Regions from separate parts of the Bradyrhizobium sp. AZCC 1588 genome, predicted to be linked through region 2. Evidence: riboswitches for the same ligand, from Rfam matches in the RefSeq annotation. Region 2 holds a riboswitch; the other holds the start of a gene.
What was found. A riboswitch is a leader RNA that binds a small molecule or an ion and turns the genes downstream of it on or off. The one in region 2 is predicted to bind cobalamin.
Positions count from the first base shown of each region.

Region 1: it holds a riboswitch for cobalamin, as region 2 does, so the genes downstream of both, V1277_RS31625 (TonB-dependent receptor) here and V1277_RS12230 (TonB-dependent receptor) in region 2, are expected to answer to the same signal.

Region 1 is NZ_JAZHSC010000001.1:6,779,497-6,786,729, forward strand. It holds gene V1277_RS31625 (TonB-dependent receptor) at 1-1,677, opposite strand, end outside; cobalamin riboswitch at 1,793-1,993, opposite strand; gene V1277_RS31630 (histidine phosphatase family protein) at 2,124-2,696, shown strand; gene cobT (nicotinate-nucleotide--dimethylbenzimidazole phosphoribosyltransferase) at 2,704-3,759, opposite strand; gene cobF (precorrin-6A synthase (deacetylating)) at 3,809-4,558, opposite strand; gene V1277_RS31645 (energy-coupling factor ABC transporter permease) at 4,605-5,282, opposite strand; gene cobA (uroporphyrinogen-III C-methyltransferase) at 5,385-6,116, opposite strand; gene V1277_RS31655 (cobyrinate a,c-diamide synthase) at 6,113-7,233, opposite strand, start outside.
Region 2 is NZ_JAZHSC010000001.1:2,604,526-2,611,758, forward strand. It holds gene V1277_RS12220 (ABC transporter ATP-binding protein) at 1-101, opposite strand, end outside; gene V1277_RS12225 (FecCD family ABC transporter permease) at 98-1,141, opposite strand; cobalamin riboswitch at 1,276-1,474, shown strand; gene V1277_RS12230 (TonB-dependent receptor) at 1,588-3,855, shown strand; gene V1277_RS12235 (transcriptional regulator) at 4,048-4,287, shown strand; gene V1277_RS12240 (hypothetical protein) at 4,294-4,584, shown strand; gene V1277_RS12245 (hypothetical protein) at 4,615-4,857, opposite strand; gene V1277_RS12250 (IS701 family transposase) at 5,367-6,638, opposite strand; gene V1277_RS12255 (hypothetical protein) at 6,871-7,233, opposite strand, start outside.

The DNA.
Region 1 (7,233 bases), 4.2 Mb from region 2:
GCTGAAGAAGGTCAGCCCCGGGACCGCCTCCCAGGTGTAACCGATGCGCCCCGTCACCGGCGTCCAGGACTTGGAGAAGGGAAAGCCCGCCTTCACCACGCCATTCACATCGGTCGAGTTACGATCGAGCCCGATATGCTCCATGCGCAGGCCACCGACCAGCGCGAATGTCCGCGTGATCTTCAGGCGATCCTCGAACGACAGCGATTCATTGTCAATCCGCGCCGCCTGTTGCTGCGTCGTCAGCAGGCCGTAGTACCCGCGGGCAGGATCGACCAGCGTGACCTGATCGTGCGGGAAATTGGCGGCCCCCGGTCGGACGAAATCAAGGCCGCTTGCGGCAACTGTTGTCACCAGGCGGTTGTCCATGCCGGCGATGTTCGTATCCCAGGTCAGGTCGGTGAAGTTGCCGGCGAGCTTCTGGCTGTGCGCCACGTAGAAGCGTTCCCGGTCGACCAGGTTCACATTGGCATTGAACGCCTCGACCTCGTTGTTGAACCACTCCCGCTCTGCGCCATAGCCGTAGGCCTGGCTCCTCAGCGTCAGGCCGGGCGCGAGCTTGAGCTCGAAGCCGCCGCGCAGCCACACCTCCCTCGCGACATTGCGATTGTCGAGGACGTTGTAGTTGGTGTTGAAGGTGCGATCGTCGATCGTAACCGGGCCGAGGTTCGATCCATTGTAGTTCGAGACGTAGCTTCCCGAGACGATGCCGGTCGTGACATGCGATCCGCTGAAGGCGACCGGGACCAGCGGTACGCCCCAATAGGCCTTGCCGCGATCCTCCCGGTATTCGATCGCGCCCCAGACCTTGAGATTGTCGGAGATGCGGTAGTTGAGCTGACCCGAGATATCCAGCGTCTTGGTGTTGGTATCATCGGCAAAGCCGTTGAGCGAGGAGCGGCTGATGTCGAACCGGTAGTCGAGCCCCTGAACGTTGGTGCTACCGCCGGAGCCATAATAGCTGCGGAACGAGTTCAGCGAGTCATAGGAGAATTGGGCCTCGTTCCGGATCGGCCCGGTGTGTGGCTGCTTGGTGACGAAATTGATCGCGCCGCCGCTGGCCCCCTCGCCCGACAGCAGCGAAGCCGGACCTTTGAGAAACTCCACGGCCTCGAGATTGGCCGTGTCCATGATACGCGACGTCATGTTCTGGGGGCCGATTTTGATGCCGTTGTAGAGCACGTTGATCTGGCTGTTGGTAAAGCCGCGCATCGAGAAGGCCGATGGCTCGGCCGGATTGTCGCCGGACGTCACGCCGACCGCGCCTTGCGCCACTTCCGACACGGTCCGATAGCCCTGCTCGCGGATCGTCTCGGCCGAGATCACCTCCACGGTCGCAGGCACTTCACGCACAGCTAGGCCGAGGCGCGACGCGCTTGCGGCGATGGCGTTCGTGTTGAGCGGTGTCTGCGTCGTATCCCCGGTCGGCTTCGGTGCGGTCGCTGGCGAAGCAGCTCTATTTGCCGCCGCGCGGCGCGCGCCCTGCTCGTCGCGGCCGGACGGCTTGGCCTGCTTGCGCTTCTGGTCGGTGGGCGGAGAAATTTCGACCGGTGGCAATGGCTCGCGGGAGCCCGCCTGTTGCGCGCAGACCGCGGAGATGTCGAAGGCAGCAAAAGAAGAGAGAACGCCGGACGCGAGCAGGAACTTGCGCGGCCGCGCGGCACGGAGACAGGACATGGCTGAGACCTCGGTATGACGTCAGTGGCACGTCACAGCGAACCAGGTCTCAACCTTCGGCCTGTGAGGCCTCAGCTGAAGCCGAATGTCTGTACTCCCCGACCGACATTTTCGCGTGTGACCACGGCTGACGGCAGGTCTCCTGGCTTGCGGGTCGTTACCTTGCGTCGCCTTCCCGGGACCGAGATGCCCAGTGGCGCGTGACGCAAGATTCTCCGCTCACAGTTGCGGGGGCAGCTACGGCATTGAGGAAACCTCCTCGCACCGCATTCCCTTTTCATCCCCGTAAGGGGAAACCGTCGGAACCATCTAGGATTAAGTCGAACGCAGAGTCAATGTGCAGTCGCCGGTGCGACGTTCGTATGGAGCGACGGCCTGCATTGACAACGGCTCAGCCAAAAGTGCTATCGCAGGCATCGCAGTTCAGACATCCCTGGAGACGTTGAATGGAAGGTGAATCCTTCCTCTGGCTGGTCCGGCATGCCGTCGTCGACGGCATCGCAGGGACGATTCACGCTTCGGACGCTCCGGCCGATCTCAGCGACCGGACGCAACTGGACGCGCTGCGACAACATCTCCCGAAGGGCGCTGCGAGCCACGCAAGCCCGTCGCGGCGCACCGTCGATACGGCCCGCGCGCTGGGGCTTGATCCGATCCTGGTGAGCGAACTCCGGGAGCAGGATTTTGGCGACTGGACCGGAAAACGCCATGACGACCTCGCGGCCGCCGGCGGCGAAGGCTACGCAAGATTCTGGAGTGACCCCGCACGTTCGCGGCCGCCGGGCGGCGAGAGCTTTAAAGACCAGATCGTCAGGGTTCAGCGGGGCCTCGGCCAGCTCGCGGCGGGTTCGGCAACCCTTGTCGTCCATTCCGGCACCATCCGCGCCGCGCTGTGCATCGCGCTCGACCTCACGCCAGAGTCCGCCTTGCGCTTCGTGATCGACCCATTGTCCCTCACCCGCATCGACCGACTGTCGATGGGGTGGCGGGTGGTGTCGGTCAATCAGCGCGTTGGCTAAACCGCCGTCATCCGGCTGGACGATCCGGCACATTGGCCTGCGCAAAAGTCGCCATGCCGTTGTGCAGGGCGCATGCAAGCCGCACCAGCGGCAATGCGATCGCGGCACCCGATCCCTCGCCGAGCCTGAGATCCAGACTGACCAGCGGATGTACATTAAGGGCCCCAAGAACCAAGCGGTGTCCCTGCTCCGCCGATTGATGCGAGGGCAGAAGAAAGGGCTGACACGACCGATTGAGACGCACCGCCGTCAAGGCCGCCACCGAGACGATGAAGCCGTCGATCAGGACTGGAATGCGACGCTGCGCGGCCGCGATGATTGCACCGCAAATGGCCGCGATCTCGAGACTGCCGACCGCACACAGGATTCTTTCGGCAGAGGCACCCGTGAGACCATGCCGCGCCAACGCGGCATCGATCAAACGCGCCTTGCGGACCCGGCCGGCGGCATCGACACCTGTGCCACTGCCGGCAACCTCCTCCGCGCTCACGCCGAGCAAGGCCGAGGCGATCGCCGCCGATGTCGTGGTATTGCCTATACCCATCTCGCCGAAGATGAGAAGATCTGGCTGCCCGGCCTCCGCGCGCAACACGGCCCGCCTCCCGCATTCGAACGCAAAGGCCAACTCCGCCGGCTCAAGCGCCGCCTCCACGCTGAAATCGCGGCTGCCGCAGCGCGGCTTGTCGGTGACAATGCCCGCCAGCGGCGATTCCGCCAGCGTGCCGGCGTCGACGACCTCGAGACTCGAACCCAATTCGCGCGCCAGAACCGAGATCGCGGCGCCGCCCGCGGCGAAGTTCGCCATCATCGCGATGGTCACCTCCTGTGGATAGGCCGACACGCCCTGCGCCACGATCCCGTGATCACCGGCAAAAATGACGATCCGCACGCCCCCCGCCCGCGGGCGCTCCGTCTGCTGCAAGCCGGCAAGTTCGATCGCAATGTGCTCGAGCCGGCCGAGCGCGCCGATCGGTTTTGTCAGCTGCGCCTGGCGGGCCAACGCCGCCTCGCGATGCACGGCCGAGACGCCGGGGCATTTTTGGTAAACCCAATCGGGGAGCATGTTGTCCTGCCTCTGAATGATCTGCGTTCGCGCGGGCCGGTCAGCCGCGTCACGACCCGCGTTTGAGAATGTAGCTATCCATAATCCAGCCTTGCCGCTCGCGCGCCTCCTGCCGCGCAGCGACGATGCGAGGCCCCACCTCGGCGAGCTCACCGGAGATGATGATTTGATCGGGCATGCCGAGATAGGCGCCCCACCAGATGTGCAGTCCCTTCGGCTCCAGCGACTGAAAGGCCGCGCCGCCGTCGAGCATCACGACCACGGTATCGGTGCCATCAGGCCAGCCGCCTTCGCGCAACCGCCGGCCTGTCGTGACCAGGAAGGGCTCGCCGATGTCGTTGAGCGGCAGCGCATGCGCTGCACACAGCGTCTGGATCGACGTGATGCCCGGAACGACCTCGACCGTCGGGAACGGGTCAAGCCGTCGCGCGATCCGCAGGCTGGAATCGTAGAGCGACGGGTCGCCCCAGATCAGCAGCGCAACGCGTCCCGTGCTTCCAAGATCGCCCGCGATCGCTTGCGACCAGGTCGCGGCGACGGCATCGTGCCAGTCGTCGACGCCCTTGCGGTAATCCGCCTCACCGGCGTCGCGCACAGGCAGGTCGAACTCCGCGATGCGCGTCTTGTCGTTGGTGAGCACGTCGGCGCAGATCGTCCGCCGCAATTCCGCGAGATCGGATTTCGCGGTGCCCTTGCGCGGGATGAGGACGAGATCGGCGGCGTTGATCGCGCGGATCGCGGCAAGCGTGAGCTGCCCGGGATCGCCGCAGCCGATGCCTATCAAGGAGAGCGTCAGCATGCCTTCAGCGAAGGGCGGCCGTAAACGACCGCCCCTCACGTCGTCTCTATGCAGCGTTGTGCAGGCGCGGCGTAACAAAGCCATCGGCCGTAACGCCGCGCAGTGACTTTGCCAGCGCGAGCACGGCGAGATCCGCCAGCGGCTCGATCACGATGACCACCGCGTAGGATCCCGCGAAGGTCGCAATGTTGGCGAGGTTGGTGGCGCCAAAGCCCGCACCATAGAGCGCCCAGAACGCGACCCATGCCACGATGCCGGACTGATAGGCGGTGGAAAGCGCCAGCGCCTGGCGATACTGGAGATCAACATAGGCGGTGTTGCGGGGAATAACGCGCTGGGCCAGCGCCTGGATCGCGAACAGCGGCACCAGCAGCGTCGTCACGTTCATGCCGTATTGTGGCAGGTCCGCCGGTACAAAGAACAGGCCTTGCAGCAGAAGACCGAGCGCCAGCCCAAACGCGGCGGGTGCGGCACCGAACAGCAGGAACAGTGTGGAGCCGAGGATGAAGTGCACCTCGGAGACTCCGACCCGGAAGTGCGGAAGGATCTCGAAAAATGAGAACACCAGCGCGGTCGTCGCAATTGTACGCACAACGAACGAAGCGACGCCCTGCTCGCGCACGGCATCGAACGCAAGCTTGAGCGCAACACCGCCCGCGGCAATTCCCGTTGCATAGCTCAGCACGAGTTTTGCGCCCGTCACGATTTCCGGTTCGATATGCATGGCCTTACGTCCTTCCTGCCGTCACATCCGACGGCGTTGGTGAAAAAAATTGCCCCTTCGGAAGAGCATGCGTAAAGGGGCGAGCGAGGCTCAGCAGCGGCGTCATGACGAAGACTCTCCCGCCAAGGCACCGAACAGGATTACGGCGGCCGTCGTCGCGGCGCCTCCTCTTGCAAGCTGGTCCGCAAGCTGTGCGATCGTCGTGCGGACGAGCCGCTCATCGGCGCGGCCCAGGGATTCCGCAAACAGCGCCGGCGTGTTCGGCGCAAGGCCGTGCTCGATCAGCTTGGCGGCCAAAGCCGGAAATGTGCGCCGGCCCATATAGACCACCGTCGTCGCGTCCGGATCGGCGAGCGCCGCCCAGTTCAGGTTCGCGGGCAACTCGCCGGTGACGTCGGCGCCAGTCACGAACTGCACCCGGCGTGACGTGTGACGCCGGGTCAGGGGAATGCCGGCCTGTGCCGCGGCGACGCAGGCCGAGGTGACGCCGGGGATGATCTCGTAGCCGATGCCCGCCGCGCGGAGTGCGTCGATCTCCTCTTCCAGGCGGCCGAAGATGCCTGCGTCGCCCGATTTCAGCCGGACCACGCGTGCGCCGGTTCCCGCATAATCGATGAGCAGCCGGTTGACGTGCGGTTGCTTGGTCGAGGAGCGACCGGCGCGCTTGCCAACCGCGACGAGGTTGGCGCCGGGGCGAGCAAGATCGAGGATCGCGCCGGAGGCCAGATCGTCATAGAGCACGACGTCGGCCTCGCGTAGCCGACCGGCCCCTTTCAGCGTCAGGAACTCGGGATCGCCGGGACCGGCGGAAATGAAGGACACGAACCCGCTCACCGGTCCTCCGCGATCAGATGGAAGAACGTACCGGAGGTGTTATCGCGCCGCGAGCCCGTCTCTGCGACCACCGCGCCTGTCGCATCACGCACGACCGCGAGCGGCGTATCGGGCTGCGCGATGATCGTCGAATAGTGAAACTCATGGCCGCGCAGGCGTGCGCCGGCCTTGTGCCCGGGTATCGGCGCAGCAAGCTCCGCGAGCCGGTAGCCGAGATGCATGCGACGCCGGGCAAAGCTCGTCTCAAGGCCAAGCAGGCCGACCATCTCGTGGCGTGCGCCGTCGGCATCGGTCAGGGCGGTGCCGAGCGCCATATAGCCCCCGCACTCGCCATGCACAGGACGCGTCCTGGCGAATGCACGCAATGCGCCGCGAAACCGCGCGTTAGCCGCAATTCGGCCCGCGTGCAGTTCGGGATAGCCGCCGGGCAACCAGCACACGTCGGCGCTCGCATCAGGCCCTTCATCGGCCAGCGGCGAGAAGGGCGAGATCTCCGCGCCCGCCGCGCGCCAGGCCTCCAGCATGTGCGGATAGACGAAGGAGAACGCCGGATCGCGCGCGAGCGCAATGCGCTGCCCCGGCGGAGAAACCTTCAAGTCGCGCGCCGGCGTCGACGACGACCAGGCGCCAGCGGATTGCAGCACGGCATCGAGATCGATGCGCTCGCTGACGAAGCGCGCAGCCTCGGCGATCAAGCCGCTCACCTCCACCTGCTCTTCCGCCTGCACTAGGCCAAGATGCCGCTTCGGCAAGGTAATCTCGGCATGGCGGGGGAGCGCACCGAACACCGCAATGCCGGCGTCCATCATCGCACGCCGCACGAGGTCCTCATGCCGCGGGCTCGCGACGCGATTGAGGACCACGCCGGCAAGCCGGACGCCCGCGCGGAAATCGCGCAGTCCGGCGGCGATCGCCGCGGCCGTCTGCGCCTGACCGGACGGATCGATCACGAGCAGCACAGGCCAACCCATCATCTCCGCAATGTCTGCGGTCGCACCGGTGCCTGTGACACCGCGCGCGGCGACGCCATCGAACAGACCCATCGAGCCCTCGGCGAGCACGATATCCGCATCCGCTCCGCGGCCGACCAGGCGCGCGACCGTCTCGCGATCCATGG
Region 2 (7,233 bases):
AGGTGTCCCGCCGATAGCGCCAGCGAAACGTCCCTCAGCACGACGCGGCCGGCGAGCCGCACGCCGAGTCTCCTTGCGATCAGCAGCGCAGCCTCGCTCATGCGACGCCTCCGCCGAGCGCGCGGCGTTCGCGCATGATCAGATAGAGGAAGAACGGCACGCCGATGATCGAGGTCAGCACGCCGACCTTGATGTCCGACGTCGAGGGAATGATGCGCACCGCAATATCGGCAGCTAGCAATAGCGCCGAGCCTGCGAGTGCGCTCGGCACCAACAGCCGCCCGGGATCGTGGCCGATCAACGGCCGCATCAGATGCGGCGCGACCAGGCCGATGAAACCGATGGTGCCGGTGACGGCGACCGCGCCGCCGACACCGAGCGCGACGCCCGAAATCACGAATAACCGTAAGCGCCCGACATCGACGCCGAGGCTCTGCGCGGTTTCCTCGCCCAGGCTCAGCGCCCGAAAGGCATGGCGCTGGCTGAACAGCATCAGCGCGCCGGCAATGATGAAGGGAAACGCCAGCATCACATGCTGAAAGCTGCGGTCCTCCAGCGAGCCGAGCAGCCAGAATGCGATCTCCAGCACCACGAAGGGATTGCTGGAGAGGTTCATCACCAGCGCGGTGGCAGCGCCCGCAAAGCTCGAAATCGCCAGTCCCGACAGAATGAGGATCAGCAAACCCGCATTGCGGCCGGCGATCGAGAGCAGCACGAACACCGAAGCGAATGCCGCAACGATCGCCGCGACCGGGAGCGCATAGGAGCGCACGTCGGCCAGCCCGAGCGCGATCACCAGCACTGCGCCGAACGCGGCCGATTGCGGCGCGCCGAACAGCGAGGGCGAAGCCAGCGGATTGCGGAGCAAACCCTGCAGCGACGCGCCTGACAGCCCGAGAATGGCACCGATTGCGAGCGCCAGCAGCGTGCGCGGCAGGCGGATTTCCCGCACGATGACCTGCGCCACCTCGCTGCCGCCGCCGAACAGCGCTTCCGCCACCGCAAGCGGCGACAGCCGCACCGGCCCGATGCCGAGCGAGATCAGCATCAAGAGCGCAACGAGGGCGGCAAGCGCCGCGGTCGCGCCGATCCGCCGGCGCGCGGCTTCCTCATTGGTCAGGGTTACGGCCTCAACACTCATCGATCGTCCTAAAGCAGGTTTACCCGCCCCGGTACAGACGGCGGGCAGGCGTGCTCATGCGGCAAAAATAGCGCACTCGTCCAGTGAGGATCGCCGGACGCCCCGGGGCGCATTGACTCGGACTTTGACAAACTTCTACCATAGTTCCCGACGGTTCCCGTTTGGGGATCAAAAGGGAATGCGGTGCGGGGAAATCCCCCAATTCCGCGGCTGCCCCCGCAACTGTAAGCGGCGAATCCTTCGTCATAAGCCACTGGGCATCTCGGTCCTGGGAAGGCGACGATGGGGTAACGACCCGCGAGCCAGGAGACCTGCCGTCAGCCGTGGTCACACGCGAAGATGTCGGTCGGGGAGTACAGACATTAGCTTCACCAGAGCTGCTCAAAGCACATGGTGAGACTTGGTTCGCTGTGACGTGCCACTGACGTCATACCGAGGTCCAAGTCATGTCTTTCACCAACAGAGCCGCAAGGCGCCGCCGCTTTTGGCTCGCTTCCAGTTTTCTCGTTCCCATCGTGTCGCTCGGCATTTCCGGCGCGCACGCGCAGACGCCGGAGCCATTGCCGCCGATCGAGGTAACTTCGCCTACCGACCCGAACCGGACCCGCGCCAAGCCGACCTATGATGAACCATCGACCTCGCGCCGCATCGTGCCCGCGGCTGCACCGTCGACCGGCACGCGACCTGCGGCGGGGACCGGCTCGAACGTCGCATCGCAAAGGGCCCCGCAAGGCGCAGGCGGCGGACGGCAGTTCTCCGGCATCGTCGGCACGTCCGCAACCGTCATTACCGCGGACGACATTGCGCATTCGCCGGCGCAGACCTTGCCCGACATCATCGCGCAGGTGCCGGGCGTGCAATTGACCAGCCTTTACGGCGGTGTGAACGGCGCCAAGACGTCCGTCGACCTCCGCGGCTTCGGCGCCTTCGCGACGGCCAATAGCCTCGTCCTGATCAATGGCCGCAGGCTCAACGATATCGATATGGCCGGCGTCGATCTTTCGACCATTCCGCTCAATTCGATCGAACGGATCGAAATCACCCGTGGCAACAGCGGCGCGGTGCTCTACGGCGACAACGCGGTCGGCGGCGTCGTCAACATCGTCCTGAAGGACGGCGCCGGCGGCCCGCCTGTCGCGATTCGCAGCGAAGCCGGCGTCGGCTCGTTCAACCAGCGGCTTGCGAACATTTCGACCGCGACCAACTACGGACCTTGGTCGACGTCCTTCTATGGCAACGCCATCAAGTCTGATGGTTACCGGGTCAACAACGCCCTCGACCAGCGCAACGGGGTCGGCAATCTCAATTATACCACACCGGACCTCAAGGCCTTCCTTACAGTGACCGGTGACGACCAGAAGCTCGGCTTCCCGGGCGGACGCACCGTCGATCCCTCAATCGGACTCAATCAACTCGTCACTGATCGCAGGGGCACCAATACGCCGTTCGACTACGGCAATCAGCAGGGCGCCAGCGCAACCACCGGCTTTACCAAGACGATCATGAACGGCGTCGACCTCATCGTCGACGGCGGCTTTCGGAAGAAGGACACGCAAAGCGGTTTCTTCGGTGCGGTACCGTTTGCGTCGCCGCTGCCGAGCTTCTCCTCGACCTATAACGATGCGGCACTGCAGACCTGGTCGATCACGCCGCGACTGAGCGTCAAGAACTCGATCCTCGGGATGCCCTCACAGATCCTGACCGGCATCGATTATTACGATGCGACGTTCAACCAGGAACGCGGGGCGTTCAAAGGCCTTCCGCCTACCCACATCTACGATCTGTCGCAACAGACGGTGGCGGGCTATTGGCAGCAAACCGTCGGTCTGTTGCCGACGACGGATTTCTCCTATGGCGCCAGGATTCAAAACACCAGCCTGAGTGCCCGGGATCGGTTTGATCCCAATGCGCCCGGTTGCGCCATGTTCTTCAATTGCAGCCCAGCGGCCTCTCCGTTGGACAGCAACGAAACACAATACGCGCTGCATGCTGGGCTCGAGCATCGATTCAATAGCGTGTTCTCGGTATTCGGCCGCGCCGCGCGCGCATTCCGTACCCCGACCGTCGACGAGCGCGTCTCCAGCGGCCCCTTCTTCGTTCCAGGGACTTTCGAGTTGAAGACGCAGACCTCCCACGACATCGAGGGCGGCTTCCGCATCAAGAGCGGTGGCTTCCAGATGCAATCGAGCATCTACAACATGGACCTCGAGAACGAGATCCATTTCATCCCGGCGCTGTTTTTCAACGTCAACCTCGGTCCGACCCGCCGCTACGGCTCGGAGACCAGCGCTTCGCTGCGTGTCAGTGACACGGTGACGCTCCGCGGCGGCGTGGCCTACACCCGCGCTGTCTTCCGCGAGGGTGCATTCGCCGGCAATGACGTGCCGCTGGTGTCGCGTTACACCGCAAGCGGCGGCGTGACCTGGAACATCTGGCAGAACTATCTGGTGTTCGACGCCACGGTGCGGGCCTGGAGCGAACGCATCATGGACAATGACCAGGCCAATACCCAGCACCGCATTCCGGCGGACGCCACCGTCGATTTGAAACTGAGCGGCGCCTACGACCGCTTCTTCTGGTCTGTCGGCGTGAATAATCTGTTCAACGCGCTCTATTACGACTACGCGATCGCGAGCTCGTTCACGCCTGGCCGCTTCGCGGCCTATCCACTCCCGGGCCGCACCTTCATGGTGAAGGCCGGCGCGACGTTCTGACCGATACAGCCGGTTCGGCTTGCTGCCGGACCGGCTCGACCTGCCGTGTTCCCCGCCAGCCTTTCATATCAAGGCAGATTCTGTCAGAAACTGCGCCATTTTCGACCGAAAATAACGTCCTCTGCGCGCCGATCCGTGGTAAATGGGCCACAGACCGCTCGACGATATCAGTCGTGATTTCAGAGGTATGACATGAATGATGAGCCGAAGAGCGCCGCCGAGCTGAAAGAAATGAGGCTCAACCGCAAGCGCGCCCAGGAAGTCGATGGCATCAAGGCAATGGCCGAGATCGCGGCTGCCGATATCGCGATCCGCAAGCGAACCGAGAAGCTGCGCGCGCTGCGTCTGGCGAAGGAAGCGGCAGACCGCGCAAATCCGCCGGAATCGAAAGTCAAGGGCAAGACCAGAGCCAGGATTGCGAAAAGAGGCTGACTTGAAATGACGAAAGAGGATCGCGATCGCGCCCAGGCGCGCTTCGACAAGGCTGCCAAGGCGGCTCAGGACGCAAAGTCCGGCAAGGCCGAACGCGACGCAGCGGCGAAAGCCGTGCTCGACAATATGGCGAAGCTGAAGGCATTGCGGCTCGCGCGCGAAGCAGCCGAGCCGAAACGTGCGCCCGCCACAAAGGCCGCAAAGAAGGCGCGCAGCAGCGCAAAGCGGCCCGACGAGAAGCCGGTGGCCCTGTCCGAGTGGCTGGCGAGCCAGCAGAACGGCGGACGACGAACCTGAGATCGGCCGATCGAGCTCAAAGATCCGGCGTTACGCCGGCCCCGGCCAATCGATCATCGATCGCGTCTTGTTCTCGGCATCGTAAACCTGCACCTGAAGCATCTGGAAGCGGTTCTTCAACGCCATGCCCGCTTCCTCGGCCGCCTCCACCGTATCGTGGTGCGACTTGAAGTGGCCATCGACGACCAGCGAATAACCGGTGGTCGGAGCCTTGTCGGCGCGGAGGATCTTGCGCTGTTGCGGTTCATCGAGCGCAATGCGGGGCTTCTTCATACTGGCTCCATGTGATGCCCTTCGAGCTGAAGCCGAAAAAAGGGCGGGAAGAATCGTTTGACCGGCGCTAGGATACCTTCCGGCCGCGATTAGATTGAGGTCATGCCGTTACCCTGAGTCGGCATGCAGCGCAAACGCCGATTGATCCGGCGAAGAAGCATCACTTTGGTGAAATCATATGGGCGGAACAGGCAGGAAGAACAGCGAGCCTCCGAAACAAGGCGATGCCAAACCGAAGAAGCCGCCGCGCCCGCCGGTTGAGGAGGAGGAGGACCACGAGGACGGCGACATCGCTACGCCGAAGCGGGACCGTTATGGTCCTGATGATGAGCCGTTGTAGCCTCATAAAAGTTGGTAGCCCGTAGGGTGGGCTAATCCTACTGCGTCACGAGCGCTTTCTGACATATCGAGCGGCACGGGCTCCGCAACAGGGGCATCGCGGGAGCCACTTTGTAAGCGCTTTGATCAAGCGTGCACGCATGGTCGCGATCGAGTTTGGAATGTGGCGTTCAGGCCGCAAGGGCGGATCCGCGGGGTCGATAACCGTCGGGTAATGCAGGCGTCGAGAGCAGCGCGGGGGAACGAGGTCCTGAGGGGGGAATCGCGGCTCGCTCGGAGACCAGGAACCCATAGGCCGCGATGCAGAGCGTTGCGTGATGATGGAAGCCACGCCATCCGCGCCCTTCGTAGTGCCCAAGCCCGACCTCCTGCTTGAGTTCCTGATAGTCGCGCTCGATCCGCCAGCGCATCTTGGTGATATCGACGAGCTGGCGGAAGCTGATCTCTGCCGGCAGTGTGGAGAGCCAGTATTTGTATTTGCTGAGCTTTGTTTCGCCCTCCGGCCACTCGATCAGCAGCCACTCCTCTGCGACCTGCCCGGGGATTGCACCATTGTAGCCGACGCGTACGCGCACCCGTGCAAAGCGCGAGGACAGCCAATCGGCCGAGCCTTCGCGCCAGCGGATCGTGCGCCAGGCGTGCTCAGGTAGAGCACGCACCACTTCTTGGGCCGAGATCAGATCGGGCTCATTGCGTCGGCCGTTATTGTTGAGCGATTTGTCGGGCCGCTTCGGACCGGTGCCAGGCGCCCACATCAACACGTTCGGCTGAATGCCCGCCACATAGCTCAATCCCAGGGCAGACACGCTCGTGCGCAATCGCGAGTCACGGCCGTAGTCGAGGTCCATCAACAGCACTCCCAGCGGAAGGCCTGCCGCGTGCGCCCGTTGGATCAACTCGAGCGCAATCTGCTGTTTGGTCTTGAAGCGGATGTCCTCAGGCACCCCGGCCCGATCCCGACGCGCGCGATCCTCGGCCCACTCTTTCGGCAAATAGAGCCGATACCCGACCGGCAAGCTGGCAAAGTGGTTCGCAATCGACAGCGACACTGCCACTTGGCAATTGGCTTCCTTGCCAAGCTGCCCGCAATACTGCGGCTTCACCCCAACCGAATGTCGGCCCTTCTTCGGGATGCCGGTGTCATCGATGATCCAGGCCTCGATCGGCCCGTGCTTCGTGATTGCCGGAACCACCAGTTCGCTGATCTTGGCCAGCACCTTCTCGTCCGACCAACCGCCAGCACCGACAAAGTGCAGCAACGACTGGTGTTGCGCAGAGACACGCGCTGGATCGGTCCGCGCCGCCATCGGCTCTACGCTCTTGCGCTCGCCCGGCAGGATCAGCCCGGTGCAGTAGTCGCGCAGCGGTCGAGCCCGATCCGCCTGACCCATCGCGCTCGCAAGTTCCTCAACATAGGACGCAAACCGGATATCGAGATTCATCTTAGCCTCCACGCTGAGCTTGAATCTCGCAATTATCTGATTCTTCTAGTCGATCGCCCGCGACCCTCTGACTCAGTAGGGCTAAGCCAACGGGTCGCGCGAATGCGCGCCCAGCGACGAGCGCAAGGGCGCTCGCGGAGTGATGACAGGCTGCGCGTGCCCACCATTCAAGACGAGATCGCGGTACAAATGGTGGGCACGGCGCGAAGGGCGCCTTTGCCCACCCTACGGTTCACTTCGCTGGCGATGACGAGCGGTGTTGGTAGAAGCCTTCGCTTTCAATCACCCGAATACTCGCTGCATCGAGCAGATGCGCGCTAAAGCCGCCGCGCGCCAGTTTGACCGCCAGCTTCGGCGAAACCAGCAGCACGGCTGCCGTCATCGCCAGCGGCACGGCGCTGATCCAGTCCGACTGCACCGGTGTGAGTTCTTCGCTGCTGCCGGCATAAGGCCCGCGCGCCGCAGCGAGATGCAAACATTCCCTGAGAATGTCGGGCCGCGTTCCGCCGCGCGCCGCACATCCGAGCAACGCCTGCATCGCCAGGTGCGTGAGCACGCCCTCGCGGCTTGCGAGCAACGGAGCCGGCGTCTCGCC